Linked DNA regions of Pigmentiphaga sp. H8. The protein of the gene in region 2 interacts with the protein of the main gene of each other region in a pairwise test. Links are inferred from orthologs where the notes say so. Each region holds a gene or a part of one and is shown on either strand. Other genes may lie near its edges. The genes, in order: leuS and ligA.

Evidence for each region.
Region 1: the proteins of ligA (region 2) and leuS interact in binary tests that used the Escherichia coli proteins (3 or more experiments, as listed by UniProt). The link is inferred for Pigmentiphaga sp. H8 from one-to-one orthologs.

Annotation. Positions count from the first base shown.
Region 1 is NZ_CP033966.1:1,951,241-1,958,036, forward strand. What follows is about bases 1,299-4,551. They hold leuS (leucine--tRNA ligase), read right to left. Parts: upstream 4,160-4,551; coding sequence 1,499-4,159; downstream 1,299-1,498. Other genes in these bases: EGT29_RS09250 (UvrD-helicase domain-containing protein), read left to right, coding at 4,341-4,551. Also shown: holA (DNA polymerase III subunit delta), read right to left, coding at 1-598; LPS assembly lipoprotein LptE, read right to left, coding at 750-1,289; more of EGT29_RS09250, read left to right, coding at 4,552-6,629; infA (translation initiation factor IF-1), read right to left, coding at 6,712-6,796.
Region 2 is NZ_CP033966.1:3,134,733-3,141,212, forward strand. Bases 1,783-4,719 are described here. They hold ligA (NAD-dependent DNA ligase LigA), read right to left. Parts: upstream 4,312-4,719; coding sequence 2,254-4,311; downstream 1,783-2,253. Other genes in these bases: EGT29_RS14900 (S-methyl-5'-thioinosine phosphorylase), read right to left, coding at 1,783-2,219; EGT29_RS14910 (cell division protein ZipA C-terminal FtsZ-binding domain-containing protein), read right to left, coding at 4,332-4,719. In the rest of the region: EGT29_RS14890 (glycogen/starch/alpha-glucan phosphorylase), read left to right, coding at 1-707; glutathione transferase GstA, read left to right, coding at 762-1,364; more of EGT29_RS14900, read right to left, coding at 1,458-1,782; more of EGT29_RS14910, read right to left, coding at 4,720-5,423; chromosome segregation protein SMC, read right to left, coding at 5,485-6,480. UniProt on the Escherichia coli protein: DNA ligase that catalyzes the formation of phosphodiester linkages between 5'-phosphoryl and 3'-hydroxyl groups in double-stranded DNA using NAD as a coenzyme and as the energy source for the reaction.

The DNA.
Region 1 (6,796 bases), 1.2 Mb from region 2 along the record:
CGGGGTACAGCAGGCCGAGCTTGAGGATCTCCTGGTGGGCGGCCAGCAGGTTGCCCTCGACGCGGTCGGCCAGCCATTGCAGGACGTCGGCGCCGGCGCGCTGCTTCTGCCGTGCCAGCCGCTCGCCCACCCAGCCGGGCAGCATCGGCCGTTCGATGGTGGGCACGTCCACGACGATGCCGTGCTCGGCCAGCGCCGAGAACCAGGCCGACGCGCGGGTGGTCTTGTCCAGCTTGGGCAGCATCACCACCGTGACGCAGTCGCCCCGCTGGTCCGGCGCCTGCCGTGCCAGCCGCGCGATCACCTCGCCGCCGGTCTTGCCAGGCTTGCCGGTGGGGATCTTCAATTCCAGCAGCCGGCGGTCGCCGAACAGCGAGATCGACTGCGACGCGCTCAGCAGCGCGTTCCAGTCGCTGCGGGCGTCCGCCACCACCGTTTCCCGTTCCGTGAACCCGCCAGCCGTGGCCGCCGCCCGCAAGGCGTCGCAAGCCTCGATCACGAGCAGGGGCTCGTCGCCGGTCACCGTATACAGCGGTTCCAACTGCTCGCCCGCCCGCTGAAGCTGGGCAACCAGCTGTTCGGGACGCAATTGCCTCATAGGGTGCCTCCGGCGGACCGATGAGCATCGAGGCCGACGGCGAGATCGCGCCGCCGTGACCCAGGATGCGGTGGATCCGGCTCCGCCGGTCCACTCGCATCGCCCCCTGGGGGGCGCGCGAAGCGCGTAGGGGGGGGGCTCATCTTCATCATCAGCTGGGTTGCTTGGTCTCGACCGCGGCCATGCGGCGCAGCACCTGCTGCACGGTTTCGTTCTGCATGTCGCGATACAGCAGGTTGGCTTCGGAGTCCTTGGCCAGGGTGTTCGCGTCGCTGAAAGTCAGGTCGCGCTTGAGTGCGATGGTCGTGGGCGGGATGTAGTCCTGGCCCTTGCCGTCGTGGACGCGGAAGGCGAACAGATAGCGCAACTCGAATTCGCGCACGCGGCCCGAGGCGTCCAGCGACAGGATGCTGCGCTCGCGCGTTTCCTGCAGGATCTGCAACTGCGCTTCCGCGGTCTTGGGATCCTCGACGATGCGCGTATTGGTCGTGTTGCGCACGTAGCGGCGCAACTGCGCGCCAAGCTCGGAGGTATCGGCAGCGCCGATGTAGAGCGTGGAGAAGGGCAGGTCGGCCGTGCCCCGCAGCGCGAAGCCGCAGCCCGCCAGAAGTGCCAGCCCGCCGCTTGCCGCGGCTTGCAGCAGCACACGGCGTCGCATATCAGCAGAGGACGAAGAGGACAACGGTTTCATGCCAGTTTCCAAATCAAGACTTCACCAACGAAGCCCGTTGAGTTTCCCCAGGATGCGGTGGATCCGGCTCTGCCGGTCCACCCGCATCGCCCCTGGGACCCGGCGCCGGGCCGCCCCAAGACGGGCCCCGGCCCCCTTGGGGGGCTGCCGCGTAGCGGCTGGGGGCTCACCATGCCAGGCGCGCGTCAGCGCGTACGGGGGGCCTGCCTTCAGCCCACCACGTTGACGAGTTTGCCAGGGACAACGATAACGCGTTTGGGGGGACGTCCTTCCAGGAACCGGCCCACGGCTTCATGCGCGACGGCCAGGGCTTCGATGGCGGCCTTGTCGGCGCTGCTGGGCACCGACAGCGAACCGCGCAGCTTGCCATTCACCTGCAGCATCAGCTCGACCTCGTCGGTCACGAGCGCGGCTTCGTCCAGCTGCGGCCAGGGCGCGTCCAGCAGGTCGCCATGGGCCTGGCCGTAGCCCAGGTCGAGCCAGGCCTGCCAGGTCAGGTGCGGCACGATGGGGTAGAGCACCGACAGCAGGATGCGCGTGCCTTCGGCCAGCGCGGCGTCGCCGGTCTCGCCGTCGAGCTTGGCATCCTCCAGCGTGTTCAGCAGCTTCATGCTGGCCGAGACCACGGTGTTGTACTGGATGCGCTGGTAGTCGTAGTCGGCCTGCTTCAGGATGGCATGGACGTCGCGGCGCAGCAGCTTGACGGCCTGGCTGGCGGACGACCAGTCGGCCGGCGCGGGACGGCCCAGCGCCGCCTGGATGCGTTCGCGGTTCGCGTGGCAGAAGGACCACAGGCGGCGCAGGAAGCGATGCGCGCCGTCCACGCCTGAACCCGACCACTCCAGGGTCTGTTCGGGCGGGCTCGCGAACATCACGAACAGCCGCGCCGTGTCGGCCCCCTGGGTGTCGATCAGCGATTGCGGGTCGACGCCGTTGTTCTTGGACTTGGACATCGTGCCCACGCCGCCGTAGTCCACCGGCGAGCCGTCGGCCTTGAGCTTGGCGCCGACGATGGCGCCCTTGGCGTCGTAGAGGTTCTCGACCTCGTCGGGCCAGAAGTATTCGATGCCGCCTTTCTCGTTCCTGCGCGAATAGATGTGGTTGAGCACCATGCCCTGGGTCAGCAGCTTGACGAAGGGTTCGCCGAACTTGACCAGGCCCATGTCGCGCATCACCTTGGTCCAGAAGCGGGCGTACAACAGGTGCAGCACGGCGTGCTCGATGCCGCCGATGTACTGGTCCATCGGCATCCAGTAATCGTTGCGCTCGTCGACCATCGCGGCGTCGTTGCCCGGCGAGGTATAGCGCATGAAGTACCAGGACGAGTCCACGAAGGTGTCCATGGTGTCGGTCTCGCGCCGGGCGGGCTTGCCGCACTGCGGGCAGACGCACTTCAGGAACGATTCGCTCTTGGCCAGCGGGTTGCCGCTACCGTCCGGGATCAGGTCCTCGGGCAGCACGACCGGCAGGTCTTTCTCGGGCACCGGCACGGGGCCGCAGGCCTCGCAGTGGATGATGGGGATGGGCGTGCCCCAGTAGCGCTGGCGCGAAACGCCCCAGTCGCGCAGGCGGAAGGTGGTGCGCTTCTCGCCCAGTCCCTTGGCCGCGAGGTCGGCCGCGATGGCATCGACGGCGGCCTGGTGGCCCAGGCCGTCGTACTTGCCGGAATTCACCGTACGGGCCACCTGCTTGTCGCCGTACCATTCCTGCCAGGCGTCGGTGGAGAAGGCCTGGCCCTCGGCTTCGATGACCTGCTTGATGGGCAGGCCGTATTTCCTGGCGAACGCGAAGTCGCGTTCGTCGTGGGCGGGAACGCCCATGACGGCGCCGTCGCCGTAGCTCATCAGCACGTAGTTGCCGACCCAGACCGGCACGGCTTCGCCCGTGAGCGGATGCACCACGGTCAGGCCGGTCGGCAGGCCTTCCTTGTCGCGCGTGGCCAGCTCGGCCTCGGTCACGCCGCCCTTGCGGCATTCCTCGATGAAGGCGGCCAGGGCGGGGTCCTTGGCGGCGGCATGCAGGGCCAGGGGGTGTTCGGGCGCGACGGCGCAGAAGGTGACGCCCATGATGGTGTCGGCGCGCGTCGTGAAGACGTACATGCGGCCGTCCTGGATCAGCTGGCCGGCGGCGTCGCGGATGTCATGGGTGAAGGCGAAACGCGTGCCCTCGCTCTTGCCTATCCAGTGCTCCTGCATCAGGCGCACGCGCTCGGGCCAGCCGGTCAGGTTGTTCTTGACCTCGTCCAGCAGTTCCTCGGCGTAGTCGGTGATGCGCAGGTAGTAGCCGGGAATCTCGCGCTTTTCCACCAGCGCGCCCGAGCGCCAGCCGCGTCCGTCGATGACCTGTTCGTTGGCCAGCACGGTCTGGTCCACCGGGTCCCAGTTCACCACCTGGGTCTTGCGGTAGGCCACGCCCTTTTCCAGCATCTTCAGGAACAGCCACTGGTTCCACTTGTAGTACCCGGGATCGCAGGCGGCCATCTCGCGCGACCAGTCGATGCCCAGCCCCATCGCCTTCATCTGCTTCTTCATGTAGGCGATGTTGTCGTAGGTCCATTTCGCCGGCGGCACCTTGGACTTGATGGCGGCGTTCTCGGCCGGCATGCCGAAGGCGTCCCAGCCCATGGGCATCAGGACGTTGTAGCCCTTCATGCGCAACTGCCGGTACATGGCGTCGTTGATCGTGTAGTTGCGCACGTGGCCCATGTGCAGCTTGCCGCTGGGGTAGGGCAGCATCGAGCAGGCGTAGAACTTGGGCTTTTCCGAGCCGTCGGCGTTCTTCGCGTGTTCTACCGTCAGGTAGGCGTTGGTCGCTTCCCAGTGCTTCTGGGCAGCGGATTCGATGTCGTTGGGAGCGTAGCGTTCCTGCATGGGTTCCGGGCTGGTCTCTAAGGTATTCTGGCGCGGCGATGACGCCCATGGCCGCGGGCCTGGGCCGGCTCGCGCGGGGCGGCCGACCGGCTAAACCCCTCATTATAGGAGCAGGCGGGGCTCTCCTGGGCCAGCGATGCTAGACTGCCTGCCGCACTCTCTCATTCCAGCCTTCCGCGCCATGTCCCTGCTCGACAACCTCAACGCCCCCCAGCACGCCGCCGTCACGATCGAACCCCGCCACGCCCTGGTGCTGGCCGGCGCCGGCAGCGGCAAGACACGGGTGTTGACCACGCGCATGGCCTGGCTGATCCAGACCGGCCAGGTCAGCCCGCACGGGCTGATGGCCGTCACTTTCACCAACAAGGCTGCGCGCGAGATGCTGACCCGTATCAGCGCGCTGCTGCCCATCAATACCCGCGGCATGTGGATAGGCACCTTCCACGGCCTGTGCAACCGGATGCTGCGCGCGCACTACCGGGATGCCGGGCTGCCCCAGACCTTCCAGATCCTGGACACGGCCGACCAGTTGTCGGCCATCAAGCGGCTGCTCAAGGGCGCGGGCGTGGACGACGAGAAATATCCGCCGCGCCAGTTGCAGCACTTCATCAACGCCGCCAAGGAAGAGGGCCTGCGCCACACCGAGGTCGAGGCGTACGACAGCTTCAACCGGCAGATGGTGGAGCTCTACGGCATGTACGACGCCCAGTGCCAGCGCGAGGGCGTGGTCGACTTCCCCGAGCTGCTGCTGCGCTGCTACGAGCTGCTGACCCACAACGCGCCCATCCGCGAGCACTACCAGCACCGCTTCCGCCACATCCTGGTGGACGAGTTCCAGGATACCAACCGGCTCCAGTACCGCTGGCTCAAGCTGCTGGCGGGCGGCGGCGCGGCCCTGTTCGCCGTGGGCGACGACGACCAGTCCATCTACGCCTTCCGTGGCGCCAACGTGGGCAACATGGCGGAGTTCGAGCGCGAATACGCCCACGAGCGGGTCATCCGGCTCGAGCAGAACTACCGGTCGCACGGCCACATCCTGGACGCGGCCAACACGCTGATCCGCAACAACTCCGGCCGCCTGGGCAAGAACCTGTGGACCGACCAGGGACACGGCGAACCCATCCGCGTCTACGAGGCGCTGTCCGATGCCCAGGAAGCCCAGTGGGTGATCGAGGAAATCCGCTCGCTGGTGGGCGAGGGCAGGCTGCGCCGCGAGGTCGCCATCCTGTACCGCAGCAACGCCCAATCGCGGGTGCTGGAGCATGCGCTGTTCTCGTCGGGCATTCCCTACAAGGTCTACGGCGGCCTGCGCTTCTTCGAGCGCCAGGAGGTCAAGCACGCGCTGGCCTATCTGCGCCTGATGGAAAATCCGCACGACGACACGGCCTGGATGCGGGTGGTGAATTTCCCGGCGCGGGGCATAGGCGCCCGCACGCTGGAGCAGCAGGCCGACATCGCGCGCCTGCACAATTGCAGCCTGTATTCGGCGGTGAGCCAGGTGCCGGGCCGGGGTGGCAACAACCTGGCGCAGTTCGCGAGCCTGATCGACCGCATGCGTTTCGAGACGCAGAACCTGCCGCTGCACGAGATCGTGGACCACGTGATCGATGCCAGCGGCCTGATCCAGCACTATCTGCAGGAAAAGGAAGGCGCCGAACGCATCGAGAACCTGCGGGAACTGGTCAACGCGGCGGCGGCCTTCGCCGCCGAGGACGGCTACGGGCTGGCCGATGCCGGCGCGCTGGCGCAGACCCTGCCCGAGTCCGGCGTCGAGCTGCCGTCTCCGCTGGCGGCCTTCCTGTCGCACGCGGCGCTGGAAGCGGGCGACAACCAGGCGAGCGAGGGGCAGGACGCGGTCCAGCTCATGACGGTGCACGCGGCCAAGGGCCTGGAGTTCGAGGCCGTCTTCATCACCGGGCTGGAGGAAGGGTTGTTCCCGCACGAGAACAGCGTCCTGGAGCAATCCGGGCTGGAAGAGGAGCGGCGGCTGATGTACGTGGCGGTGACGCGCGCCCGCGAGCGCCTGTACCTGAGCTTCTCGCAGACGCGCATGCTGCATGGCCAGACCCGCTACAACATGCGGTCGCGGTTCCTGAGCGAGGTGCCCGAGGAATCGCTGAAGTGGCTGACGCCTCGCGACGGCCGGGCCAAGGCGGTGGATACCGCCGGCGGCTGGGGGCGCGCCGCCTGGGGCGAGGGCTCCGAGCGCGGCAGCTTTTCGCGGCCGGCCAAGGACGCCCCCTACGTGGGTTCGTCCGAGGGCTATTCGAGCCGCCGCACGTCGGACGCCGGGGTCGAGGTCAACGGCCGCATCTTCAAGGTAGGCCAGAGCGTGGCGCATCCGAAGTTCGGCGAAGGCGTCATCGTCAGCCTCATGGGCAGCGGCCAGGACGCCCAGGTCCAGGTCAATTTCGGCGGCGTGGGCACCAAGACGCTGGCGCTCGCCATGGCCAAGCTCGATCCGGCCTGAGCGGCCCCAGCCCTGGCGGCCGACGGCGTTGTGGGTGGGCAGGTCCGCCCAAATCTTGTAGCGGAACGCCTGCCGCAGCAGGTCAGTTACGGCGCTGGGGGCGGCGCAGGCCGGGCGCGGGCGACGGGCCGTCCTTGTGCCGGAAGCTGATGCGTCCCTTGGTCAGG
Region 2 (6,480 bases):
CCGGCTATCACACGGCCAAGCTGATGATCAAGCTCATCACCTCGGTGGGCGAAGTGGTCAACAACGATCCCGACGTGCGCGACCTGCTCAAGGTGGTGTTCATCCCCAACTTCAACGTCACTCAGGGCCAATGCATCTATCCGGCCGCCGAGCTGTCCGAGCAGATCTCGCTGGCGGGCAAGGAAGCCTCGGGCACCGGCAACATGAAATTCGCGATGAACGGAGCGCTGACCATAGGCACCATGGATGGCGCCAACATCGAGCTGCGCGACCAGGTCGGGGCCGAGAACTTCTTCCTGTTCGGCCATACCGCCGCGGAAGTGCGCCACATCAAGACCGCGGGCTACCACCCCGGCGACTACTACCACAGCCACAGCGAACTGCGGACCTGCCTCGACCTGATCCAGAGCGGCTTCTTCTCGCGCGGCGACACCGAACTGTTCCGGCCGCTGGTCGACGACCTGCTGCGGCACGACCCCTACCTGCTGCTGGCGGACTACCAGTCCTACATCGAATGCCAGGATCTCGTCAGTCAGGCCTATCGCGACACCGAAAGCTGGACGCGCATGTCCATCCTGAATACCGCGCGCTCGGGCAAGTTCTCGTCGGACCGCAGCATCCGCGAATACGCCGAGCAGATCTGGAACGTGAAGCCGGTGCCGGTCGAACTGTACGACGAGGCCGAAATGGAGCACACGCTGCGGTGAAAGCTGGCAAGCGGTGAGAGAATAGCCGCTCTACCCCCCTTTCATCGAGGCCCCATGAAACTCTACTACTCCCCCGGCGCCTGCTCCCAGGCCCCCCACATCGCCCTGCGCGAGGCAGGCATCGACTTCACCTGGGAAAAGGTCGACCTCAGGGCCAAGACCACCGAGACCGGCCAGGACTTCCGCAAGGTCAACCCCAAGGGCTACGTGCCGGCGCTGGAAGTGTCCCCCGGCGTGGTGATGACCGAGCTGGCCGTGCTGCTGCAATACGTCGCGGACCTCGTGCCGGCGCGCAAGCTGGCGCCCCCGCCCGACAGCGCCGAGCGCTACGCGCTGCAAACCTGGCTGGTGTTCATCGCCACCGAGATCCACAAGGGTTTCTCGCCCATGTTCAAGCCCGCGCTGAGCGAGGAAGGCAAGGACGTGTTCCGCCAGATCCTGGCCACGCGCCTGGACTACGTGCAAAGCGAACTGTCGCAGCGCGAATACCTGATGCCCGGCGGTTTTTCCGTGGCCGACATCTACCTGTTCGTGACCACCGGCTGGGCCTCGCGCCTGAACTACGACCTGTCGCGCTGGCCCGCCATCGTGGCCTTCCGCGAGCGCATCGCGCAGCGCCCCGCCGTGCAGGCGGCGCTCAAGGCCGAAGGCTTGTGAATAGGTCCCCCCCTACGCGCTGACGCGCGCCCCCAGGGGCGGCACTGGCGGACCGGCAAAGCCGGATCCGCTGTGCCCTGGATCACTGACGAATCAGGTGGCTCCGTCGCCGCAGGTGGTGCCCACCAGCTGGCCGAGGATGCGGTGGACGTTCTGCATGCTGTCGTCCACCACCACGCGCATGCCCTGCATGGAAATCTCGCCCACGCTGGCGCGCTGGCCCGCGGCATCGTTGGTGACGAGGCACAGCGCCGCATAGTCCAGGTCGAGTTCCCGCGCCAGGGCCGCCTCGGGCATGCCGGTCATGCCCACCATGTCGCAGCCGTCCCGCCCCATGCGGCGGATTTCCGCGGCGGTCTCCAGCCGCGGGCCCTGCGTGCAGCCATAGACGCCGCCATCGACCACGTCTATCCCGCAGGTCCGCGCCGATTCCAGCAGGTCGTGCCGCATGGCGGTCCCGTAGGGCTGGGTCATGTCCACGTGCGCCACCGGCTGGTCGCCGCCTTCGAAGAAGGTGCGGGGCCGTTCGGTGGTGTAGTCGATGATCTGGTCGGGCACGACGATGACGCCGGGCACGAGAGGACCCGTGATGCCGCCCACCGTCGCCACCGACACGATGCGCCGCACCCCGACTTCGTGCAGGGCCCAGAGGTTGGCGCGATAGTTGATGCGGTGCGGGGCCAGCGTATGGCCGTATCCATGGCGGGCCAGGAAGACGATTTCCGCGCCGTCGCCGATGCGGCCGTAGGTCAGCGCCCCCGAAGGTTCGCCATAGGGCGTGCGCACGACCTGGCGGCGCGTCACGACGAGCCCGGTCAAATGGTAGAGGCCGGTGCCTCCGATGATTGCCTGCATGGTTTTCCTTCCCGCGAAGCGGCGCTTCGCCCTGTCAAGACTGCAGCAAGGCCTTCAGGCCGTCTTCGTCGAGCACGGCGATGCCGAGCTCCTGGGCCTTGGCGAGCTTGCTGCCGGCGTCGGCGCCGGCGACGACATAGTGGGTCTTCTTGGATACCGAGCCGGTGACCTTGCCGCCGGCGGCGCGTATCAGTTCGGCCGCGTCCTCGCGGGCCAGCGTGGGCAGCGTGCCGGTCAGCACGAAGATCTTGCCGCCTATGGGGCCCGCCGTGCGGTCCACGACGGTTTCCGTGCCGGGCGTCACGCCGTTGCGCAGCAGGTCGGCCACGACCTCGCGGTTGTGCGGTTCGGCGAAGAAGCGAAAGATGGACGCGGCCACCACGGGTCCGACGTCCGGCACCGCCAGCAGTTCGGCCTCGGCCGCGTTCATCACCGCGTCCAGGTTGCCGAAATGGCGCGCCAGGTCGCGGGCCGTGGACTCGCCCACGTGCCGTATGCCCAGCGCGAAAAGAAACCGGCCCAGCGGCGGCGTACGGGTCGCGGCGATGGACTCGACCAGGTTGCGCGCGGACTTCTCGCCCATGCGGTCCATGCCGGCCAGTTCTTCCTCGTTCAGCGTGTAGAGGTCGGCCAGCGTGTGCACGCGGCCGCGCTCGACCAGCTGGTCGATCAGTTTCTCGCCCAGCCCTTCGATGTCCAGCGCGCGGCGCTGGGCGGCATGCCACAGCGCCTGCTTGCGCTGCGCGGCGCAGAACAGGCCGCCGGTGCAGCGCGCGATGATTTCGTCCTCGGGCCGCTCGATGGCCGATCCGCACACCGGGCACTGGCTGGGCATGACGAACTTGCGGGCGTTGGCGGGACGCTTGTCCAGCACCGGCGTCACGACCTCGGGAATGACGTCCCCGGCGCGGCGGACCACCACCGTATCGCCGATGCGCACGTCCTTGCGCTCGATCTCGTCCTCGTTGTGCAGGGTCGCGTTGGTGACCGTGACGCCGCCCACGAACACCGGCTTGAGGCGCGCCACGGGTGTGATGGCCCCGGTGCGGCCGACCTGCACCTCGATGCCGAGCAGCTCGGTGGTGGCTTCTTCTGCCGGGAACTTGTGGGCAACGGCAAAGCGCGGGGCGCGCGAAACGAACCCCAGCGCGCGCTGCGCCTCGAGCGCGTTGACCTTGTAGACCACGCCGTCGATGTCATAGGGCAGCGAGGCTCGCAGCCCCTCGACCCGCCGGTAGAACGCCAGCAAACCGGCCGCGTCCGACACCAGCTGGCGCTCGCGGTTGACCGGCATGCCCAATTCCTGCAGCCAGTCCAGCATGCCCATGTGGGTATCGAAGGGCGGCGCGTCGGCACGGGCCTCCTTGCCCGGTAGGCTGCCGCGTATCTCGCCCCAGCCGTAGGCGAAGAATCGCAGCGGACGGCGGGCGGTGATGCGCGGATCGAGCTGCCTCAGGCTGCCCGCCGCGGCATTGCGGGGATTGATGAAGACTTTCTCGCCGGCTTCGCGCTGGGCGTCGTTCAGGCGCTCGAAATCCTTGCGGAACAGCAGCACCTCGCCGCGAACCTCCAGCACGTCGGGCACGGGGCCCGCCAAGGTGAGCGGGATGGATCGTATGGTCCGGATGTTGGCGGTGATGTCTTCGCCCGTCTGTCCATCGCCCCGCGTCGCGGCCCGTGCAAACTTGCCGTCTTCGTAGCGCAGGCTGACGGCCAGTCCGTCCAGCTTCAGTTCACAGGCGTACTCGACGGCGGATTCCGTTTCCAGGCCGTCGCGCACCCGCTTGTCGAAGGCCTGGATGTCCTCGTCGTCGAAGGCATTGTTCAGGGACAGCATGGACACCGCGTGGCGCACCGAACCGAAAGCCGACAGCGGCGCGCCCCCCACCCGCTGGGTGGGGGAATCGGGCGTGGCCAGGAGCGGGAACTCCTGCTCGAGCTTGACCAGCTCCGCGAACAGCGCGTCGTACTCGGCGTCGCTGATCAGCGGATCGTCCATCACGTAGTAACGGGCGTTGTGCAAGGCCAGCTCCTGGCGCAACTGCGCCGCCCGCTGCATGGCCTGGTTTTCCCGATCGACCCCCGACACCATATCCACTCCGCCTGCGTGCCTTATCCGAATACCCTCAGGGCACGCACCGAACCGGCCTTCAGGCCGGACTGCTCCAGCCGCGCATACAGCGCCAGCAGTTGCTTGTCGATGGCCGCCTCGGCGCCGTCGGCCAGCGGCCGGCCGTTGTCGTCGACCACCGTGGCTTCCAGGCGCGTGGCCAGCCCGCGGGCGACCTGGGCCATCTGCGCGAAGGCGTGCTCATGGGCGGGCGCGCGGGGCACGTCCAGGATCAGGCTGAGCTGGCCGATGGTGGCCGGTCCGGCCGAACCCAGCGACACGCCGTCGCTGCGGCCCAGCGTGAAGCGGATCGCGCCGTCCTGGTCGACCCAGGGCAGGCGGCCGTCGTGGATGGACGAGAAACCGGCTTCACGGGCGGCGGTCAGCACGTCGCCCGAGGACCAGCGGCGGCTGCTGGCCACCAGGGTCAAGCCGACCTGCGCGTCGAGCGCGGCACACACCGCATCGAGCTTGTTGGCGCGATCCAGCACCGCCTGGGTATCGCTGGCTTCCACCGTGCCGTCGAACCGATCGGCCAGCACGCGCGAGCGCGACAGCGCCTCGGCCCATTCGCCGGCGCTGAGCGGACCGCTGCGATTGGCCAGCAGCACGGCCACCTGGACCGACGCATAGTTCTCGCCGCCGCGGATGGCGGAGCGGTGCGAACCCTCGGCGGTTTCCGCGAATACGCGCAGCGATTTCTGGCCGGCGTGGCGGATGCCCTGCGTGAAGGCCGCCAGTTCGTCGCCCGGCACGGGTTCCAGGAAGGAGACGTCGATGACGGTCTCGCAGGCCTCGTCGGCCTCGTCGGTGTCGTGCTGCTGCACCGCGGCCGCGCCCTCCACCGGCGCGTCCATGCCCCCGACGATGTTGGCCTCGGCGGCTTCCGCTGCGCCGAGCCCCGGCTCGCGGCGTACGCCTTCCGCCTTGGGCAGGCCCGCTTCGATGCCGTGCAGCAAGGGGTCCTTGCCCGAATCCGGGAAGCCGTCCTGTATCTGCTTGCGGGCGCGGCGGTCCTGCCACCAGTTCAGTCCAAGCACGACGACGATGGCCAGAACGCCAAGGGCGATGAGCCCGGTTTGTAGATCACTCATTGGTGTGTTCCCGATGGCGGGGCATGGTGGAAAGAGTGCCGGTTCGCGGGCTGCCGGCTCATCAGGCGGCCTCGACGGCAAGTTGCATGGCCGAGTCGATGTCGACGGCCACGATGCGAGAGACGCCCTGCTCCTGCATGGTCACGCCAACCAGCTGGTGCGCCATTTCCATCGCGATCTTGTTGTGCGAGATGAACAGGAACTGGGTCTGTTCGCTCATCCGGCGCACCAGGTTCGCGTAGCGCTCGGTGTTGGCGTCGTCCAGCGGCGCGTCGACCTCGTCCAGCAGGCAGAACGGCGCCGGGTTGAGCTTGAACATGGCGAACACCAGCGCGGTGGCGGTCAGGGCCTTCTCGCCGCCGGACAGCAGGTGGATGGTGCTGTTGCGCTTGCCCGGAGGCTGGGCCATGACCTGCACGCCGGCGTCCAGGATTTCTTCGCCGGTCATCACGAGCTTGGCCTCGCCGCCGCCGAACAGCGACGGGAAGAGTTCGCCGAAGTTGCGGTTGACGGTATCGAAAGTTTCCTGCAGCAACTGGCGCGTCTCGCGGTCGATCTTGCGGATGGCGTCCTCGAGCGTGTCGATGGCGGACTGCAGGTCGGCCTGCTGGGCATCCAGATAGGTCTTGCGTTCGCGCGAGGCGTTCAGCTCGTCCAGCGCGGCCAGGTTGACCGCGCCCAGGGCGGCGACCTCGCGGGCCAGGCGCTGCACTTCCGCCTGCAGCCAGTTGGGGCGCTGCCACTCCTTGGGCAGCGCGTCGAGCTGCTCGCCCAGCGCCGCCAGGTCCAGTTCCTGCCCGGCCAGTTGCTCGGCATATTGTTCCTGCGCCAGGCGGGCCGCCTGTTCCTTCAGTTGCAGCTCGGTGATGCGGCTGCGCAGCGGCTCGAGCGAACGCTCGATGCCCAGGCGCTGCTCGTCGGCCGCACGCAGTTGCGCGGCCAGGGTATCCATCTCGATGCGGGCGCGGTTCAGCACCTGTTCGCGCTCGCTGCGCAATTCGAGCGCGGATTGCAGGCCGGCCTGGGCCGCCGCGTCGTCCAGCACGCGCAGTTCCTG